DNA from 4 places in the Kitasatospora sp. NPDC094016 genome. Region 2 is predicted to be linked to each of the others. Evidence: riboswitches for the same ligand, from Rfam matches in the RefSeq annotation. Region 2 holds a riboswitch; each other region holds the start of a gene.

Region 1 (3,200 bases), on a different contig from region 2:
GGACCACCCGCACGGCCACCGCGACGTCCGCCTGGTCTTCCCCGAACCGGCCGCCGACACCGAGGACTTCGGGCAGCGGATGCACGAGCTGCTGACCGCCGCCCAGCACGGGCTGCCCGCCCACCGACTCTGAACCGGCCCACCGAAGCCGTCAACTCGCCCCGGGCGCGCCCGAGAAGGCCCGGAAACGACAGCGGCCGGCCCGGCTCGCGAGAGAAGTCTCGCGAGCCGGGCCGGCCTGGGCGTGTCCCGCGCCCATGTCCACTGCTGCGGCGATCACCCGGTCGAGCGGTCACCCGACATGACCATCCCGGGCGGTCGATTCGCCCCGTAGCAGCGGTGGTTCCTCATCCGGCACATCCGACACATCCGGTACACCCGGCGCGTCCGACACATCCGGCACATCCGGCACGGGTCAGAGCGCGACGCCGTGGGCCCGCAGGTAGGCGACCGGGTTGATGTCCGAGCCGTACTCCGAGCCGTTGCGGATCTCGAAGTGCAGGTGCGGGCCGGTCACGTTGCCGGTCGCGCCGGAGAGGCCGATCTGCTGTCCGGCCTTGACGGCCTGACCGATCTTCACGCCGATCGAGGACAGGTGCGCGTACTCGGCGTAGTGGCCGTCGGCGAGCTTGATCTCGACCTCGTTGCCGTAGGCGCCGCCGTTGCCGGCCTTCACCACGACGCCGTTGCCGACGGCGCGCAGCGGGGTGCCGGTGGAGGCGACGAAGTCCTGGCCGGTGTGGTGGCCGGAGGCCCACATCGAGCCGGCCACGCCGTACGCGGTGCCCAGCTTCGGGTTGGCCAGCGGGGCGACGAAGGCCGAGGCGGCGGCGACCGGCACGGCGGTGACCGCGGTGGTCGGCGCGGCGGTCTGCAGCTGGGTCTGGAGCTGGGCGGACGGCTTGGCCGTCTCGGTCCGGACCTCCAGCTGGGCCTGCGGCTTGGCGGCGGTGGTGGCCGGCGCGGCGTCCTGGGCGGACGGCTGGGCGGGCTTCGCCGGGGCAGCGGGCTTGGCCGGGGCGGCCTGGCCGGCGATCACGAGCTGCTGACCGGGGAAGATCAGGTCCGGGTTGCCGCCGACGACCTCGCGGTTGTGGTCGTACAGCGCCTGCCAGCCGCCGTCGACGTGCTGGGCGTCGGCGATCCGGGACAGGGTGTCGCCGCTGACGACGCGGTAGCTCTCCTGCGACGGGGCCTGGGCCTGGTCGGCGGAGGCGGCGGCCGGGGCGGCGGTGACCGCGGCGGCCGGCGCGGGGTGGGCCTGGGCGCTCATCGCGGTGACGAGCGGCAGGGCGAAGGAGACACCGGTGACGGCGGTGGCGATCCCGATGCGGGCGGCGCGGGGCAGGGCGATACGACGAGCCTGTGCAGGCATGGAATTTTCCTCTCCGACGCCTGCGAGGTGAGCTGTCGGGTTCGGGCTGGAGTTGCCCGGCCGCACATGCGGCTTCACCCCTAGCCGGCCCTGGATCCGGGTACGCGAAAGCGTGCCGATTCCGGTCCGGCGACTTACCTGTGGGTCCCCCGCTCCTGCCGTACAGAGTTCGGTGCGAGCCACCGGGCAGCGGCAGGATTCGGCGTTCCACCCGGTGGATCCGTCCGGACTGGCCGGGCGGTCGCTGAACTAAAACCCATCCGTTCGGGTGAAGCAATGTCGATCACTTGAACCGGCAACGACCCCCCGAGCTGCGGTGACCCTCCGAATGATCGACTGCACCGTACGTGCACAATCCATTTACCCGGCGCCACTGATCCACGACGCTGCGCCGACTCCGCCACCGCTGCGCACCCGCCCGCTCACGCACCGCGCACCCACCGACACACCCCCCGGTGACCCTTGTCACGTACGCCCCACGGGCGCAGGATCGGCCCGTGGCCACCTCCGAAGCAGGAACACTGCGCCTGGGCACCTCACGGGGACGCTGGGTCCTCCTCGCGACAGTGCTCGGCTCCAGCATGGCGCTGCTCGACGGCACCGTGGTGAACGTCGCGCTGCCCCGCATCGGCGCCGATCTCGGCGCCTCCCTCGCGTCCCTGCAGTGGACGCTCAACGCCTACCTGCTCACCCTGGCCGGGCTGATCCTGCTCGGCGGCGCGCTCGGCGACCGGTACGGTCGGCGCCGGGTCTTCCTGATCGGCGTGCTCTGGTTCGCCGCCGCCTCCGCGGCCTGCGCCGCCGCCCCCACCATCCACGTGCTGATCGCCGCCCGCGCCGTCCAGGGCATCGGCGGGGCGCTGCTCACCCCCGGTTCGCTCGCCATCCTGCAGGCCGTCTTCCACCCGGACGACCGCTCGGCGGCGGTCGGCCTGTGGTCGGGCCTCGGCGGGGTGTCGGCCGCGGTCGGCCCCTTCCTCGGCGGCTGGCTGGTGGACGGCCCCGGCTGGCGGTGGATCTTCCTGCTGAACCTGCCGCTCGCGGCCGCCGTGATCGCGGTCACCTCCCGCTTCGTCCCCGAGAGCCGGAACGAGAGCGCCGTCGGCCGCTTCGACGTCCCCGGCGCGCTGCTCGCCGCGCTCGCCCTCGGCGCGATCACCTACGCGCTGACCGCCGCCGGGGAGGGCCTGTCCCCCGCGGTCTGGCTCACCGGCGCGGCCGGCCTGCTGCTCGGCGCGGCCTTCATCGCGGTCGAGCGCCGCACCGCCGAGCCGATGCTGCCGCTCGGCCTCTTCTCCTCCCGGCTGTTCACCGCCGTCAACCTGGTCACCCTCTGCGTCTACGCGGCGTTCAGCGGGGTGTTCTTCCTGCTGGTCGTGCAGTTGCAGATCGTCTCCGGCTTCTCCCCGCTGGTCTCCGGCCTCGCCCTGGTCCCGATCACCGTGCTGATGCTGACCCTGTCGGCGCGCGCCGGGCGGCTCGGCAAGCGGATCGGCCCCCGGATCCCGCTCACCGTCGGTCCGCTGCTGTGCGCCGCCGGGGTGCTGCTGATGCTGCGCACCGGCCCCGGCTCCTCCTACTGGGCGGACGTGCTGCCCGCCGTCACGGTCATGGGCAGTGGGATGACCCTGCTGGTCGCGCCGCTGACGGCGACGGTGCTGGCCGCCGTCGAGGTCCGGCACGCGGGCATCGCCAGCGGCGTCAACAACGCCGCCGCCCGCGCGGCCGGGCTGCTCGCGGTCGCCGCGCTGCCCGCGCTCGCCGGGCTGAGCGGCGACGCCTACCGGGTGCCGTCCGCGGTGGACTCCGCCTTCCGCACCGCGAT
Region 2 (3,200 bases):
GGACCGCACGCCGGTGGCCGAAGCGCCGCTGCGCGCGGTGCTGGCCCTGCTGGAGCTGGGCGAGGGCAGGATGCACGACGGCTGGCCCGAACTGACCTCGAACGCGGTGGAGCACCTGCTGTACGAGCGGCTCTACCTGTACGTCCAACCCGAACCGGAGGCGGACCCGCTGGCGTACGGCGCCGCCGTCCGGCTGCTGACCGACCACCAGCGGGCCGCCAAGCGGCTCAACGCCAAGCGCCAGGAGCGGCTGCACGCCGAGGCCGAGTGGCAGGGCGAGGTCGCGGCCGGGCTGCTGCGCCGCGCCGACCTGGTGACCTGGCCCCGGCTGTACGCGCTGCTGCTGCACGCGTACGGGGCGGACGTCGCGGATCCGGAGGCGGTGCGGGAGTGGCTGACCGGCTTCCGGGAGCTGGCGCAGGAGGAGCGGCTGGCCAGGTTCGCCGCACTGGCGCAGACCGGCTGGCTGGACGAGGTGGACGAGCAGGGCTGGAGCCCGACCCGGGTGATCTCGGTCGGCATGGCCACCGACGGCGCGCGCCGGCTGCTGGAGCAGGGCCTGATGCGGCGCAGCTACCGCAACCTGGCCGAGCTGACCGCGCTGGGCCGGCCGATGCCGGACGAACTGGCCGGGGACTTCGGGGCGTTCGAGGAGGCGGCGGTGGAGGCCGCGCTCGACCTGTTCGGGGAGTGGACGGTGCCCGGGCTGCCGCGACTGCTGGTGGAGGAGTTCCCGGACCTCGCGCCGGAGCCGGGGCAGGAGGAGATCGACGCGTACCTGGCCGGGCTGGCGCAGGAGGAGTTCGACGCGCGGCTGGAGGGGCTGGCGGGGCCTGCGCAGGAGGAGTTCGACGCGCACCCGGCGGACCCAGCGGACCCGGCCGACCCGGCGGAGCCTGCGCAGCAGTGACGCGGCGAAGCCCCGGCCGCGATGCCTTCTGGTTCCGGCGGCCGGGGCTTCGCGGGTGCGTCAGGGGTTGAGGCCGCGCTGCTGGAACCAGGTCTCCGGGTCGACGGGGGCGCCGCCACCGGGGCGAACCTCCACGTGCAGGTGCGCGCCGGTGACGTTGCCGGTGGCGCCGACCTTGCCGATCTGCTGGCCGGAGGCGACCTTGCCGGAGCCCTTGATGATCGAGGAGAGGTGGCAGTACCAGATCTCGGTGCCGTCGGGCAGGGTCTCGACGATCCGGTAGCCGTACGAGCCGGACCAGCCGGCCGAGGTGATGGTGCCCTGGCCGACCGCGTAGACGGGGGTGCCGGTGTCCGCGGCGAAGTCCAGGCCGGTGTGCAGGTGGGCCCAGTAGCGGGCGCTCTGGCCGTAGTGGGCGGTGAGGTGGTAGTCGCGCACCGGCAGGGTGAGGGCGGCGGCCTTGGCCCGCTCGGCCTCCTCGGCGGCCCGCTTGGCCTCGGCCTCCTTGGCGGCGGCCTTGGCCTCGGCCTCCTTCGCGGCCTGGACGCGGGCGTCCTCCTCGGCGGCGGTGCGCTGGCTGTCGGCCTGCAGCTGGATGCGGGCGGCGAGCGCGAGGCCGGGGTCGGCGGAGAGGGCGACCGGGGTCTCGTCCGGGGTCTCGATGGCCGGGGCGGCGGCCGGGGTGGCGGAGGCGAAGCCGGTGGCGCCCAGGGTGGCGGCGACGGCGGTGACGCCGAGCAGCGGGGAGGTTCCGCGGACCTGACGCGGCATCCGGTGCCGGTTGGTCTCGGCCTCCGGGCCCGCGTACTCGGGGCTGTCCGGGCCGGGGTGGTCGAGGAGCCGGGTGCCTGCTGCTGCGAGGCCGGCCGGGTGTGCCGGGGTGTGCGTCGACGCCACGGAGGCGCGCTCCTTTCCTTCCTTCGCGCCTACCGGGTTAGCTGACGGGTTCGGAGCAGGAAGGTCTCCTACGGCCGGGCCGGAGCCCCGCCGATTCACCCCAAGGAACGTGGTTCCCCGGCTCCCTGACCTGCCCGGAGGCCGGTCGGCGGGATTAGGCGACGGCGCACGGTGCCGTCTGGGTACGGCGTTGAGGACCGCGCTGCGTTATCAAACGTTAATCCTAGGAGGCCCTGATTCCAAGCCGTTCGCCCGGGACGACCGGAGGCGGGCGGGGCGCTCTGAGGCGCGAAGGGCGTTTTGTCCCTCTTGGGCCCCTTGGGCACGCTTGAACACCATTGACGCCGCCTCACGTGATCGGACGTCAACGGACGACCCGCCACCCGGACGCCCCTCACCGACCTCCCGCGCCACGGGACGGCGAGGACGCAGGGACTTGACGGCTAAGGCTATTAGCCTTAGCTTTATGGCTATCGGCGGCAGCACCGAAGCCCGCTCCGAAGCCCCGCACCGGCAGCCCTCCGGAGGCCCACCATGAACGCCACCAGCACCCCCACCACCCAGTACCTCGACGTCACCGGCGGCCGCCTCGCCTACGACGACACCCGGCAGGGCGACGGCGCCCCCGTCGTGCTGCTCCCCGGAATGCTCGACACCCGCGCCGCCTACCGGCACCTCCGCCCGCTGCTGGCCGCCGCCGGCCGCCGGGTCATCACCATGGACCTGCGCGGCTTCGGCGAATCCTCGATCGTCTGGGACGACTACTCCCCCGCCGCCATCGCCACCGACGTCCTCGCCCTGCTCGACCACCTCGGCATCGACCGCGCCGTCCTGGTCGGCAACTCCTACACCGGCGCGACGGTCGTCAAGGCCGCCGGCGACGCCCCCGAGCGGGTCGCCGGCATCGCCCTGGTCGACGCCTTCGTCGAGAACCCCCCGCCCGGCGCCCTCATGCGCGGCGCCCTGCGCGTCATGGGCTTCCTGACCGTCCACTCGCCCGCCTTCTGGGGCCTCTACCACCGCAAGCTGGCCTACCCGGGCGCCAAGCCCGCCGACTTCGACGCCTACGTGGCCGGACTCGTCGCCGCCATGCGCACCCCCGGCCGCAAGACCGCCACCCGCGGATACGTCGGCGGGGACTCCGCGCCCATCGGCTGGACCGCGGCCGTCCGCTGCCCCTCGCTCGTCATCATGGGCAGCGAGGACCCCGACTTCCCGAAGCCGGAAGCCGTCGCCGACCGGCAGGCCGCCGCGCTCAACGCACGGAAGGTCATGATCGACGGATCCGGGCACTACCCGATGGCAGACAACCCGCAGGCCACCGCCGACGCCCTGCTGCCCTTCCTCGCCGAACTCGCCTGAGCCCCACCCGCCCGCCTCAGCCCCCTTCCCC
Region 3 (3,200 bases), on a different contig from region 2:
GCCCACGATTTCTGCGGAGGATCGTAGGCAGGTCCTGACCCTCCGCAACAGGGATTACCCCTCAGGTGACCAGGGTCACGCCCGCCACCCGGCCAAGAGCTGTCCAAGAGCTGTCCACGGACCGTCCACGGGGCGTCCACGGAGCGTTGGCGGGCCGTCCGCCGGGTGTTGACGATCCGGCCCCGCCGGTCGCGGTCGCCGGAGGCGGTGCGGCCGCGACCCACCGGATACGGTCGACGCATGCCAGTGCAGCCCGACCCCGCCGCCCCGCAGCTCTTCACCTGGGAGTTCGCCACCGACCCGTACCCCGCCTACGCCTGGTTGCGCGAGCACGCCCCGGTGCACCGCACGACGCTGCCGAGCGGGGTGGAGGCCTGGCTGGTGACCCGCTACGCGGACGCGCGGCAGGCGCTGGCGGACGGCCGGCTGTCGAAGAACCCGGCGCACCACAGCGAGCAGGCGCACCGCACCGGGCGGGTGGGAATTCCGGGGGAGCGCCAGGCGGACTTGATGACGCATCTGCTGAACATCGACCCGCCGGACCACACCCGGCTGCGCCGGCTGGTGTCGAAGGCGTTCACGCCGCGCCGGGTGGCGGAGTTCGAGCCGCGGGTGCAGCAGCTCACGGACCGGCTGATCGACGGCTTCGCGCAGCGCGGTTCGGCGGACCTGATCCACGAGTTCGCGTTCCCGCTCCCCATCTACGCGATCTGCGACATGCTGGGCGTGCCGGCCGAGGACCAGGACGACTTCCGGGACTGGGCCGGGATGATGATCCGGCACGGCGGCGGCCAACGCGGCGGCGTGGGGCGGGCGGTGAAGCGGATGCGGGCGTACCTGCTGGAGCTGATCCACCGCAAGCGGGCGGATCCGGGTGACGACCTGATCTCGGGCCTGATCCGGGCGAGCGACCACGGCGAGCACCTGAACGAGAACGAGGCCGCCGCGATGGCGTTCATCCTTCTGTTCGCGGGGTTCGAGACGACCGTCAACCTGATCGGCAACGGCACGTACGCGCTGCTGCGCAACCCGGAGCAGCGCAGGCTGCTGCAGGAGTCGGTGGTGCGCGGCGAGACGGCGCTGCTGGAGACCGGGATCGAGGAACTCCTGCGCTACGACGGTCCGGTGGAGATGGCGACGTGGCGTTTCGCGACGCGGCCGCTGTCGATCGGCGGGGTGGACATCCCGGTGGGCGATCCGGTGCTGGTGGTGCTGGCCGCGGCGGATCGCGATCCGGCCAGGTTCTCGGACGAGAACACCCTGGACCTGGCCCGCACGGACAATCCGCACCTGGGTTTCGGCCACGGGATCCACTACTGCATCGGGGCCCCGCTGGCCCGCCTGGAGGGACGGAGCGCACTGGCCACGCTGCTTTCCCGGCTGCCGGACCTGCGGCTCGCGGAAAACCCGGAGAACCTGCGCTGGCGAGGTGGCCTGATCATGCGTGGCCTGCGGGAACTCCCGGTCGAATTCACTCCGGAGACCCGCTCTCCGCACGCGCCTCCGGTCACGCCGACCGACGCTTCGACACGCTGACTGCACGTCTCCGGCGGCTCATGGGACCGGGTCTGAACCCGTATCAATCCGGACATACCGCCGCCGTTGGTAGGCGATTGACCACGCGCCGTAATTTGTGTGTGATATCGGCGATATGAGCTTGTTATTGGTCTGATGATCTGTCTACTCTCCCTGGAGTTCGCAGCTGCGGACCTCGTGCGCGGAACGCCGAATCCTGCCCGCCGCGCCACGGGAAACCGACCAGACCCTGGGCAGGGGCGGGGGAACCAGGTTTGTTGCCGTTCCCCAACGGCTTGGGGTGAAGCCGCCCGAGCGGAATCGTTTCCGCTTTCGGCGGCCGGGCCACCTCCCGGTCCGAACCCGACAGCTCACCTCGCAGGCGTGCGGAGAGGGACCTCTTCATGCTGTTCGTTGGAACTGGCCGTCACCGTCGTCGCACCCAGGCCGAGAAGGCCATCGCCGTCGCCGGTGTGGCCGGCGTCGGACTCGCGATGCCGCTCCTCACCGCCACCGGCGCCTCCGCCGCCCCGGCCTCCACCTGGGACGCCGTCGCCCAGTGCGAGAGCGGCGGCAACTGGAGCATCAACACCGGCAACGGCTTCTCCGGCGGCCTGCAGTTCACGCCCAGCACCTGGAAGGCGTACGGCGGCACCTCCTACGCCCCGCAGGCCAACCAGGCCAGCAAGGCGCAGCAGATCTCGGTCGCCGAGAAGGTGCTGGCCTCGCAGGGCCCGGGCGCCTGGCCCGTCTGCTCCCAGAAGGCCGGCCTGACCAAGGGCGGCGCCCCGGCCTCCGTGGACACCTCCACGGACGCCAAGCCCGCCAAGCAGCCCGCCGCCAAGCAGACCCAGCAGACGCAGGCCCCGAAGCCCGCCCAGCAGCCGGTCAAGCAGGCCGCCCCGAAGCCGGCCGCCCAGCAGCCCGTCCAGCAGGCCCCGCAGCAGACGCAGCCGCAGACCCAGGGCTTCTCCGGCAAGGCCGGCTGGGACGCCGACGCGAAGGTGTACTGGTACCAGAACAACGGCGCCTGGTACTGGACCAGCCACCAGAGCGTCTACCAGCAGTACGCGGGCCAGCCCGCCGCCCAGCCGCAGTCCGCGCCCCGCGCCGCGCAGCCCGCGCAGTCCGCCCCGGTCGCGCAGTCCGCCGCCGCGCAGGGCGGTCACGACTACACCGTCCGGGCCGGCGACACGCTGTCGACGATCGCCGCCGCCCAGGGCGTGTCCGGCGGCTGGCAGTCGGTGTACGACGGCAACCGCGGCACCGTCGGCGGCAACCCCAACCTGATCATGCCCGGCCAGGTGCTGCACCTCGGCTGAGCGGCCCGGGCCCCGAACGGCCCGCGCCCTGCGGGCGAAGGGGGACGAGTGCCGTCCCCCTTCGCCCGCATTCCCCCGTATTCGCCCGCTTCGATCGGGCAAGCAGGTGAACTACTGGCGGGTAGCCGGGCCACACGCTGAGACGGGACCGAGGCCAGCGCGGCCCCGGGGGCCGGGGCGGTTAGGCTCTGGTCGTAACGACTCCGCAATCGTCCCGCCGGCAGCACCCAACGTCAGCCGGACCCTGCTTCCGCAAGGAGATGCCTCGTGCCGTCCATCGATGTCGTCGTAGCCCGTGAGATTCTCGACTCGCGTGGCAACCCCACGGTCGAGGTCGAGGTCGGCCTCGACGACGGCAGCACC
Region 4 (3,200 bases), on a different contig from region 2:
CCGAGGCCGGCCTGCCCGCGCCGGTCCTGGTGCCGCTGGTACCCGGCCCGCACGGATTCCTGACCGAACTTCACGCCCTCGCCGCCGAGTACGGAGCCCCCGTCACCGACGTGCTCGGCCCGCACCCGCTGCTCGCCGAGGCCGTGCACGTGCGCCTGTCCGAGGCCGGCCTGGCGCGTGCCGACCGGGCCCGGCTGTTCGCCATCGCGACCGCCGCGGACGGCGTCGTGCTGACCACCGTCGGCGGCGAGGAGGCCGCTGCCGCGGCCGGCATCACCGGTGTCCTGCTGGCGGCCCGGCTGGCCGTCCCGGTCGTACCCGCCGCGCTGGATGTGCCGGGCTCGGTCGCCGCGGCCGTCAACCACCTCAAGGAGACCGGCTCCCAGCGCCCGGCGCTGGCCCCGCTGGTGATCGGCCCGGAGGCCGACTCCGAACTGCTCGCCACGGCCGCCGAGGAGACCGGCTGCCCGTCCGCGGCGCCGCTGGGCGCCTACCCGACGGTCGGCCAGCTGATCGCCTCCACCTACCTGGCCGCGCTGCCCGCACCCTCCCCCGAGGCCCTGGCGCAGGCCGAGGCCGAGGCGGCGGAGGCCGCCGGGGGCGCCCACGCCGACCACTCCGGCCGCGGCGGTCACGCGGCTCACGCCGCCGCCGGGGAGTCGGCCGGCCAGTAGCGGTCACCGCACGTGCGAAGGGCCCGGGACGCAACCGTCCCGGGCCCTTCCCGCTTGTCCCGTAAGGGAATTAAAAGGCGAATAGGCGTGATGTCCGTTCTATCCGCATTTGTTCGCCATTGCTCGACGCGCCCCCCGATGGCCACAGTGCGGACAGGCCGCCCTCCCGGCGGGCGGCCCCCCGGGCGGTCCGACCCTCCGTCACCCGCATCCTGAAGCGCAGACAGTTGTGCGCATCCTTCGCCGGGTTGCCGGAGATCGGTCATTTTTGATCATGGCGAGCGAGAGGAACGATCGTTCTCACCAAACCGTGATGCGCGTCACAGGTGTTTGCAGTTTGAACTTAAGTCTGCTTAACGTGCTCCCCGTTCGTGGCCACACGAACCCAGTTCATCCGCGACGCCGAGTCCTGCCGTCGGATGTCCTGGCAGCGCGAAAACGCACCACGGCAGGAGCGGGGGACCCACAGGTAAGTCGCCCTGGACCGTTCCCCGGAACGATCCAGGGCTAGGGGTGAAGCCGCGCCCACAGCGCGGCCGGGCAACTCCAGCCCGAATCCGACAGCTCACCTCGCAGGCGTGGGAGAGGACCGCGTCTTCATGCTGCCCACCAACGGCACCCGTCTGTCCAGCCGTACCCGACGCGTCATCGCCGCCATCGGCGTCGCGGGCGTCGGCCTCACCATCCCCTGCCTCACCTCCGGCACCGCCTCCGCCGCCTCCGTCGCCACCTGGGACAAGGTCGCCCAGTGCGAGAGCACCGGCAACTGGAGCATCAACACCGGCAACGGCTTCTACGGCGGCCTGCAGTTCACCTCCAGCACCTGGGCCGCCTTCGGCGGCACCGCCTACGCCCCCCAGGCCAACCAGGCCACCAAGGACCAGCAGATCGCCGTCGCCGAGAAGGTCCTCGCCTCGCAGGGCCCCGGCGCCTGGCCGGTGTGCTCGGTCCAGGCCGGCCTGACCAAGGGCGGCGCCGCTGCCGCCGTCGACACCTCGGCCGGCTCGGCTGCCGGCTCGACCGCCACCAAGCCCGCCGCGAAGCCGGCCGCCCCGGCCGCCAAGCCCGCGCAGACCCAGGCCCCGGCCCCGAAGCCCGCCAAGCCGGCCGCACCGGCCCAGGACCAGGCGCAGAAGGGCCAGAACCAGGCCCAGAACAGCGCCCAGCCCCAGACCGACGACTACACCGTGGCCTCCGGCGACTGGCTGTCCTCGATCGCCGACAAGCACAACCTCCAGGGCGGCTGGCAGCGGCTGTACGAGCTCAACCGCGGCACCCTGACCGAGGGCCCGGACTCCATCTACCCGGGTCAGCGCCTCTCGTTCAAGGACGGCGGCCAGGCCCAGCAGTCCGGCTCGTCGGCCACGTCCGGCTCGGACTTCACCTGGTTCGACCGCTCGCAGAAGTCCGGCCAGACCTCCGACAGTGGCGCCGCGAACACCAAGCCGGCGGCCCAGCCCCAGGCTCAGCCCCAGGCTCAGCCCCAGGCCACCAAGCCGGCTTCCAAGCCGGCCGCCCAGGCACAGACCCCGGCGCCGGCCCCGGCCGCCACCGGCAGCATGGCCGCCGCGGTCTCCTTCGCCCAGTCGAAGGTCGGCCAGGCGTACGTCTACGGCGGTACCGGCAACGGCGGTTGGGACTGCTCCGGCCTGACCCAGGCCGCGCTGCGCGCCGCGGGCGTCTCCGTCCCGCGCGTCGCCGCCGACCAGGCCGCCGCCAGCACCCGCGTCTCGCTGGACAGCCTCCAGGCGGGCGACCTGCTGTTCTGGTCCAACAACGGCCAGAACTCCGGCGTCTACCACGTCGCGATCTACATCGGCGGCGGCCAGTACGTCGAGGCCGCCAACCCGAGCTCGGGCGTGCGCCTGCAGACCGTCGCCAACTGGGCGCCGGACTTCGCCGGCCGGGTCTGAGCACGACAGCCGGGTGCAGGAGCCGCCCCACGGACCACGAGGGCTGACCCGGCACCCGGACAGCACGCAACGGGCCCCGGAGAGCAGTTGCTCTCCGGGGCCCGTCCGTTGACCGTCCTCAGCGCGCGCAGGCCCCCGTGGACCCGCGCATGACCAGCTCCGGCTGGAACATGAACTCCCCGCGCTGGGCCGCGTTTGCGCCGACCTCCTCCAGCAGCGCGTCCACCGCCGCGGTCGCCATCGCCTCGACCGGCTGGCGGATCGTGGTCAGCGGCGGCTCGGTGAAGGCGATCAGCGGCGAGTCGTCGAAGCCGACCACCGAGACGTCGTGCGGCACCGACAGCCCCCGCTGCCGCACCGCCCGGATCGCCCCGAGCGCCATCATGTCGCTGCCGCAGACGATCGCCGTGCAGCCCTTGTCCAGCAGCGCGCCGGCCGCCGCGTGCCCGCCCTCCACGCTGAACAGCGTGTGGTGGACGAGTTCCTCGGCCTCCTCCTGGCTCCGCCCGAGCACCTCGCGCATCGCCGCCGTGAAGCCCTCGATCTTGCGCAGCACCGGCACGTACCGCCGCTGCCCGACGGCCAGCCCGATCCGCTCGTGCCCGAGTTCGGC

What was found. Region 2 has a riboswitch for cyclic di-AMP ahead of ABT015_RS19270 (M23 family metallopeptidase). Riboswitches for the same ligand answer to the same signal wherever they lie in the genome.
Region 1: another riboswitch for cyclic di-AMP. It lies ahead of ABT015_RS13380 (M23 family metallopeptidase); the one in region 2 lies ahead of ABT015_RS19270 (M23 family metallopeptidase).
Region 3: another riboswitch for cyclic di-AMP. It lies ahead of ABT015_RS07835 (transglycosylase family protein); the one in region 2 lies ahead of ABT015_RS19270 (M23 family metallopeptidase).
Region 4: another riboswitch for cyclic di-AMP. It lies ahead of ABT015_RS01845 (transglycosylase family protein); the one in region 2 lies ahead of ABT015_RS19270 (M23 family metallopeptidase).

The regions. Positions count from the first base shown of each region.
Region 1 is NZ_JBEOUK010000011.1:36,206-39,405, reverse strand. It holds gene ABT015_RS13385 (DUF2470 domain-containing protein) at 1-133, shown strand, start outside; gene ABT015_RS13380 (M23 family metallopeptidase) at 416-1,375, opposite strand; cyclic di-AMP (ydaO/yuaA leader) riboswitch at 1,378-1,560, opposite strand; gene ABT015_RS13375 (MFS transporter) at 1,873-3,200, shown strand, end outside.
Region 2 is NZ_JBEOUK010000019.1:21,644-24,843, forward strand. It holds gene ABT015_RS19265 (hypothetical protein) at 1-910, shown strand, start outside; gene ABT015_RS19270 (M23 family metallopeptidase) at 971-1,807, opposite strand; cyclic di-AMP (ydaO/yuaA leader) riboswitch at 1,820-1,978, opposite strand; gene ABT015_RS19275 (alpha/beta fold hydrolase) at 2,342-3,169, shown strand.
Region 3 is NZ_JBEOUK010000005.1:271,676-274,875, forward strand. It holds gene ABT015_RS07830 (cytochrome P450 family protein) at 241-1,536, shown strand; cyclic di-AMP (ydaO/yuaA leader) riboswitch at 1,747-1,914, shown strand; gene ABT015_RS07835 (transglycosylase family protein) at 1,920-2,837, shown strand; gene eno (phosphopyruvate hydratase) at 3,105-3,200, shown strand, end outside.
Region 4 is NZ_JBEOUK010000001.1:434,671-437,870, reverse strand. It holds gene ABT015_RS01850 (hypothetical protein) at 1-674, shown strand, start outside; cyclic di-AMP (ydaO/yuaA leader) riboswitch at 1,096-1,266, shown strand; gene ABT015_RS01845 (transglycosylase family protein) at 1,253-2,587, shown strand; gene ABT015_RS01840 (LacI family DNA-binding transcriptional regulator) at 2,706-3,200, opposite strand, start outside.